One region of the Plantibacter sp. Leaf314 genome, then DNA from elsewhere that is predicted to be linked to it. Evidence: predicted binding sites of a transcription regulator. Region 1 holds the regulator's gene; the other holds the start of a gene.
What was found. Region 1 encodes HrcA, which represses chaperone genes, less so after heat shock. Its sites were predicted from a motif close to TTNGCACTCGNNNNNNNCGAGTGCNAA; they were not measured.
Positions count from the first base shown of each region.

Region 2: groES (co-chaperone GroES) is a predicted target of HrcA. The motif match lies at 1,505-1,531, and genes of this name have one in related genera.

Region 1 covers NZ_LMOB01000001.1:605,226-608,630, forward strand. The annotation lists gene ASF68_RS02825 (16S rRNA (uracil(1498)-N(3))-methyltransferase) at 1-465, opposite strand, end outside; gene dnaJ (molecular chaperone DnaJ) at 467-1,588, opposite strand; gene hrcA (heat-inducible transcriptional repressor HrcA) at 1,643-2,665, opposite strand; gene ASF68_RS19150 (DUF4870 domain-containing protein) at 2,881-3,405, shown strand, end outside.
Region 2 covers NZ_LMOB01000001.1:1,255,133-1,258,537, reverse strand. The annotation lists gene ASF68_RS05885 (DUF4190 domain-containing protein) at 1-192, shown strand, start outside; gene ASF68_RS05880 (class I SAM-dependent methyltransferase) at 256-1,449, opposite strand; gene groES (co-chaperone GroES) at 1,608-1,904, shown strand; gene rarD (EamA family transporter RarD) at 2,132-3,037, shown strand; gene ASF68_RS05865 (ABC transporter substrate-binding protein) at 3,225-3,405, shown strand, end outside.

The DNA of each region.
Region 1 (3,405 bases):
GTCGACGACCTCGGACACCTCGGGCACCCGGGCGCGGATCGACTGCTTGGCCGCCTCGCGCACGATCAGCTGCCAGCGGGCTCGGCCCTTGCTCGCCTTCTCGCCCTGCCAGCGGGAGATGCTGCGCTCAGCACCCCAAGGGATGATCCGGTCGACCCCGAGCTCGGTCGCCGCCTGGATGGCGAGTTCGTCGCGATCGCCCTTGGCCAGCGCCTGCACGAGCACGAGTGCCGGACGGTTCTCCGGATGCACGACCACCGACTCGACGCGCATCTCGAGCTCGCCCGGTTCGCTCCGGACGACGGTTCCCGTGGCGATCAGTCCGCGACCGTTGCCGATCGACGTGGTCTCCCCCACCCGCAATCGGCTGACCGACACGGCGTGCTTCGCCTCCGGCCCCCGGAGGGTGACCGAGTCGCCGACGCCGGTCGATTCGAGGTCCTCGCGGACGTACAGCGAGCTCATCTCAACCGACGCCGTGGAAACGGTCGCGGATCTTCGCGAACAGGCCCTGCTGGAACTGCGCCAGCGCAGGAGGACCCTGACGCCTGCCCGAGGCGAAGCTCTTGATGAGTTCCCGCTCGCGGTGGTCGAGCTTGGTCGGGGTGACGACCTGGACGCCGATCTTGAGATCGCCGCGGCTGTTGCCGCGGAGCCGGGTCACGCCTCGGTCCTTGACCGTGATGACCTCGGAACTCTGGACGCCCGGACGCAGTTCCACCTCGACGTCTCCGTCGAGTGCGTGGACCGTGACGTGGCGCCCGAAGATGGCGTCCGTCATCGGGACCTCCAGCGTGCACAGCAGGTCGTCGCCGTCGCGGCTGAAGACGTCGTGGTGCTTGACCTTCATCTCGAGGTAGAGGTCGCCGTTGGGGCCTCCGGCCGGACCGACCTCGCCGCTCCCGGGCATCTGCAGCCGCAGACCGGTGTCGACACCGGCCGGGATGTCGACCGACACGGTGCGACGGGCGCGAAGGCGTCCCTGCCCCTGGCAGGTGACACACGGGGTCGCGATGATCGTCCCGTAGCCACGGCAGGTGCCGCAGGGTGCCGAGGTCATGACGTTCCCGAGCAGCGAGCGGACGGCGCGCTGGATGGAACCGGTACCGTGGCAGATGTCGCAGGTGACCGGCGAGGTGCCCGGCTGGCAGCACGAGCCGTTGCAGGTGCCGCAGAGCACCGCGGTGTCGACCTCGAGGTCGCGGTGGGTGCCGAAGATGACCTCGTCGAGGTCGAGCTCGACACGGAGGAGGGCGTCCTCGCCGCGCGAGCGACGCGACTTCGGTCCACGCTGCTGTCCGCCACCGCCGAAGAAGGTGTCGAAGATGTCACCGAACCCACTGAAGCCGGCGTCGCCTCCACCGAACCCACCCGCCTGCGGACCCAGGTCGTACTGCTGGCGCTGCTTGGGGTCACTGAGCACGTCGTAGGCGTGCGTGACCTCCTTGAACCGCTCCGAGGCGTCGGATCCCGGGTTGACGTCGGGGTGCAGCTCGCGCGCGAGGCGGCGGTAGGCCTTCTTGATCTCTTCGGGCGTCGCCTCCTTGGCGACGCCGAGGGCTGCGTAGTGGTCGGGGTAGTCAGCCACTGAGGGCCTTTCGTTCGAGGTGCGGAAGGTGTTGGTGGACGCGACGAGGAGGCGTCACTCGGCGTCGAGGATGCGCGAGAGGTATCTGGCGACGGCTCGGACCGCCGCCATGTTGCTCGCGTAGTCCATTCTCGTGGGGCCGAGCACGCCGAGGCGGGCGATTTCGCCACCAGAGGAACGGTAGTTCCCCGCGACGACACTCGTCGTCTCGAGGCCGAACGACGCGTTCTCCCGCCCGATGCTGGCGACGACCCCGTCCCGCTCCGACTCCATCTCGCCGAAGAGCCTGAGGAGGACCACCTGCTGCTCGATCGCGTCGAGCACCGGGTAGATGCTGCCCGGGAAGTCGTCCTCCGTGCGAGCGAGGTTCGCAGCGCCCGCCATCACGAGGCGGTCCTGGCGCTGGGCCGAGAGCTGCTCGCGCACCGCGTCGACGATGCGGACCGCCGAGGACCGGTCGAGTTCGGCGATCGTGTCGGGGACGTCGCCGAGGGCGTCGTGGGCGTCGAGGAGGGGGCGTCCGGCGACCGCCTCGTTGCACGCACCGCGGAGGCGCGCGATGAGGTCGTCGTCGACCGGCCGCTCCGTCTCGATGAGACGCTGCTCCACCCGGCCGTTGTCGAGGATGATGACGGCGAGCACCCGGTTCGGCGTGACGCTCACGAGCTCGAGGTGCCGGACGCGGGCACGGGAGAACATGGGGTACTGGACGAGCGCGACCTGGTTCGTGAGTTGCGACAGGAGCCTCACCGTGCGGTGGAGCACCTCGTCGAGGTCGCCGGATGCGCCGAGGAACGTCTCGATCGCCGTCCGTTGTGCGTTGTTCAGGGGACGCCGGTCGGCGAGGTGGTCGACGAACATGCGGTAGCCCTTGTCCGTCGGGACGCGCCCCGAGGAGGTGTGGGGCGCGGCGATGAGCTCCTCGTCCTCGAGCTGGGCCATGTCGTTGCGGATGGTGGCCGCCGAGACGCCGAAGGAGTGACGATCGACGATCGTCTTCGACCCGACCGGCTCACGCGACGCGACGTAGTCCTGGACGATGACCCGGAGGACCTCGAGACCGCGATCCGACACCATGGCGAACCCCTCTCCTCGTCTCCGCCGAACACCGACCGTCAGCACTCGAACACCCTGACTGCCAATCATATCGCGGCCCACCGGAAGGCATCCCTTGCGCGCCGTGGCGGCCCAGGAATACCGTTGGCGACAGGCGTGGGTCCCGTTTCCGCGACACCTGGTGCGATACGCTCTGCTGGACCAATTGAATATCACTCTCCGTGAAAGGTGCGAAGATGTCCGATCCGAACGCTCAACCGCCCGTCGACCCTGCCAAGGGCGGGTCGGTTCCGCCTGCAGGAGACGGCGCGACGCCCCCGCCCGCAGCTCCTCACCAGCCGCCGGCAGGCTCCTACCCGCCGCCGCCCGCCGGTGGCTACGCGCCGCCGCCGCCCGGTGCCGGTTCCTACCCGCCGCCGCCCGCCGGCGCTCCGCAGTACCAGCAGCCCTACCCCGTCGCGCAGCCCATGAGCCCGTCCGACGAGAAGCTCTGGTCGACCCTCATCCACATCGGTGGGATCTTCTTCGGGTTCATCCCGCCGCTGATCGGCTACCTGGCGCTCAAGGACCGCGGGCCGTTCATCAAGGCCCACACGCTCACCGCGCTCAACTTCCAGTTGACGATGCTGATCGCGCTCGTGGTCGGCTCGATCCTCACGATCGTCGTGGTCGGCATCCTCGTCATCATCGCCGTGTACATCGTCGTGATCGTCTTCAGCATCATCGCCGCGATCAAGGCGAACAAGGGCGAGCTGTACAGC
Region 2 (3,405 bases), 650 kb from region 1:
TCGGTCTTCGTCGGTTGGGGCTTCCCGCTGTCGATCGTCGCGATCGTCCTCGGGTTCGGAGCACGCCGCCGCGAACCGGGGGCTCGCGGTCGCGCGCTGACCGGGCTCGTGACCGGCTTCGTCGGCCTCGCCTGTTCGATCGGCTGGCTGGCCTACAGCGTCGTCGTCATCATCGGATACGTCTCGACCTAGTCGGCGCGGCGGACGCGCGTCGCCTCGGTGACCGAGCGCTCCCACGAGGCACGGGGCGGCACGTCAGTGAGCGACGCGCTCCACCAGCAGGGCGCTGTGCTTCCCCGCGATCCTCGTGAGGATGATCGTGGCCGAGTGGTCGCCGCGCAACGCGAGCCGTTTGCGGAACGTCGCCGGGTCGATGTCCACGCCGCGCTTCTTGATCTCGAGGACGCCGATCCCGCGCTCGCGCATCGTCCGCTTGAGGGTCTTCTCATCCATGGGGAGCCGTTCGAGCACACGGAACGTCGACGCGAACGGCGAGGTCGTCGCGCTGTCGGAGGTGAGGTACGCGATGCCCTGACCGAGCATGCCCGCCTCCAAGCGGACGGCGAGGTCGCCGATGAGACGGGCGCGGATGACGGAGCCGTCGGGTTCGTGCACGTACTCACCGAGGTCGCGGACCGGGGCGTCGTCCGCGTCGCCGTCCGCCGTGAGCTCGTGGTGGACGCCGTCAGCGAGCAGGAGCGCGGCACGCCGGACACCCGGTCGGGCGAGCGGGCCGAACCAGAGGGTCATCTCGACGAGTTGGCCGTCGACCGATACCCACTGCGCCTCGGCTTCGTCCGGGATGAGGGAGCGGTCGAAGCCGGGCCCGAGTTTGACGCCGACCGGGAGGCTGCCCGCCGTGGCGAAGACGGTGTCGAGGGAGGGGGTGTAGTCGGCGGCGCTGGCGAGCCGCGCCGTGTCGGCGTGTCCTGCCGTCCGTCGGGCCGGGTCGAACCAGACGGCGTCGAACCCCTCGAGGGCGACGTCCTCGGCCGCTTCGTTCCGGACGGTCGCCGAGGGGAACGGTGCCAGGTTGTAGCTCGCGATGGCGGCGGTGACCTCGTCGATGTCGACCGCCGTCACCTCCAGGTCGAGGGAGGCCATCGCCATCGAATCGGCGCCGATGCCGCTCCCGAGATCGGCGATGCGCGTCAGGCCGGCCCGGGCGAAGCGCCCGGCGTGCAGAGCGGCGACGGGCAGGCGGGTGGCCTGTTCGAGGCCTGCCTCCGTGAACAGCATGCGGTCGGCGAAGGGGCCGAACTTGCCGACCGCCTTCTGCCGGAGGCGCGACTGCGTGAGCACGGCCGCGACGAGTGCGGGGGAGTGCCCCTCGTTCCGGAGCCGACCGACGAGTCGGACGGCCTCGTCCTTGGACGGGTAGGGCGGGAGCGAGTCGAGGAGTCTGAGCCCCTCGGCCGTCAGGAGCTCCACGAGTTCCGATCGTTCCATGGTCAGCGGACTTCTCGCGGAGCTGGGTGCATCCGGCAACGCTAGCAGCCGGTGATTGGCACTCGCATTGCGTGAGTGCCAGAAGATGCCTAGACTGGAATCAGCACTCTCGCAGTGTGAGTGCTAACAACGTCTTCGTTTCAAGAAAGAGGTCAACCGTGTCGGTCTCCATCAAGCCGCTCGAGGATCGCATCGTCATCAAGCAGGTCGAGGCAGAGCAGACCACCGCTTCCGGTCTGGTCATCCCCGACACCGCCAAGGAGAAGCCCCAGGAGGGCGAGGTCGTGGCGGTCGGACCCGGTCGCATCGACGACAACGGCAACCGCGTCCCCCTCGACGTCGCCGTCGGCGACAAGGTGATCTACTCCAAGTACGGCGGCACCGAGGTCAAGTACGCCGGTGAGGACTACCTGGTCCTGTCCGCGCGCGACGTCCTCGCCGTCGTCGTCCGCTAGACACCGACGAACGAACCGAGCGGCTCAGGCCGCTCCACAGCCCGAATGGCATCAGCCGTTCGGGCTGTGTCCGTTTCACGAGGTCGGCCAGCCCGCCGCGGGTCTAGCCTGGACCAGTGCAGAACCCGAGCGATCCAGCGGAAGTCGAAGTCGATGTCGAGCTCGCCGCCGGAGCGGCGCGCGGGCGTTCAGGGGTCGAGGTCCCACAGCAGGGGAGCCGGTCGGGCCTGATCTCGGCCGTCGCCGCGTACTGCCTCTGGGGAGCACTGCCGCTCTACTTCATCGCGCTCGCGCCGGCCGGAGCCTTCGAGGTGGTCGCCTGGCGGATCGTGTTCTCCCTCGTGTTCTGCGCCGTGCTCATCCTCGTGACGCGCTCCTGGCGTCGCCTGCTCGGGATCCTGCGGCAGCGGCGCATCGTGCTCACGATGGGGTTGGCCGGCGCGCTCATCTACGTCAACTGGCAGACCTACGTCTACGGAGCCCTCAACGGGCAGGTGGTCGAGGCCTCGCTCGGGTACTTCATCAACCCGATCGTCACCGTCTTCCTCGGCGTCTTCTTCCTCCGCGAGCGGCTTCGTCCCGCGCAGTGGGCCGCAGTGGTCGTCAGCGTGATCGCGGTGCTCGTCCTCGCGATCGGGCACGGCAGCGTCCCGTGGATCGCCCTCATCCTCGCCTTCTCCTTCGGCCTGTACGGCTACATCAAGAAGCAGGTCGGTGGTGTGGTCGACGCGGTGTCGGGTCTGACGCTCGAGACGGCTTGGCTGACGCCTGTCGCGATCGCGCAGCTCATCGCCGTCGGTGTCTCCGGCGGGCTCACGATCGGCACCGCCGGAGTGGGGCACACGCTCCTGCTGGTCGGTGCCGGTGTCATCACCGCCGTCCCGCTCCTGCTGTTCGCCGCGGCGGCTCGGCGGTTGCCGCTCACCTGGATGGGGTTCATCCAGTACTTCGCGCCGATCATCCAGTTCGTCGTCGGCGTGGCGGTCCTCCACGAGGCGATGCCGCCGGAGCGGTGGCTGGGCTTCGGACTCGTCTGGTTGGCACTCGCCATCCTCACGGTCGACATGCTCGTGGCGTCCGCGCGCAGCCGACGGTCCGCGGCCGCCGATCGACGCCGCGCCGCGAGGGTCTGAACAGCGGATTCCGGCGCTGATCGCGCGACCACTGCAGGAAAGACGCGAAACCGGTACCTCTGAGGTAACGATTTGGTCGTGTTACACGCTTGTAACGTCAACGACATTGTCCAGCGCACTCTCAGCGGATAACTTGACACAACGGCAGCCCCTGGAGCTGCCACTCTTCTGACAAGCAAGGAGTACCATGAGCGTCTTTTCGAAGGCCACGGCCGCTCGCTCCCGCCCTCGTGCCATCGTTCTCGGTGGCATCGCACTGATCGGAGCCAGCGCGCTGGTCCTGAGCGGATGCGCCTCAGGTGGCAGTGACGACAGTGGCAGCGGCAGCAGCAAGCCTGCTGGCGACCTCACCCTGAAGCTCGGCACCG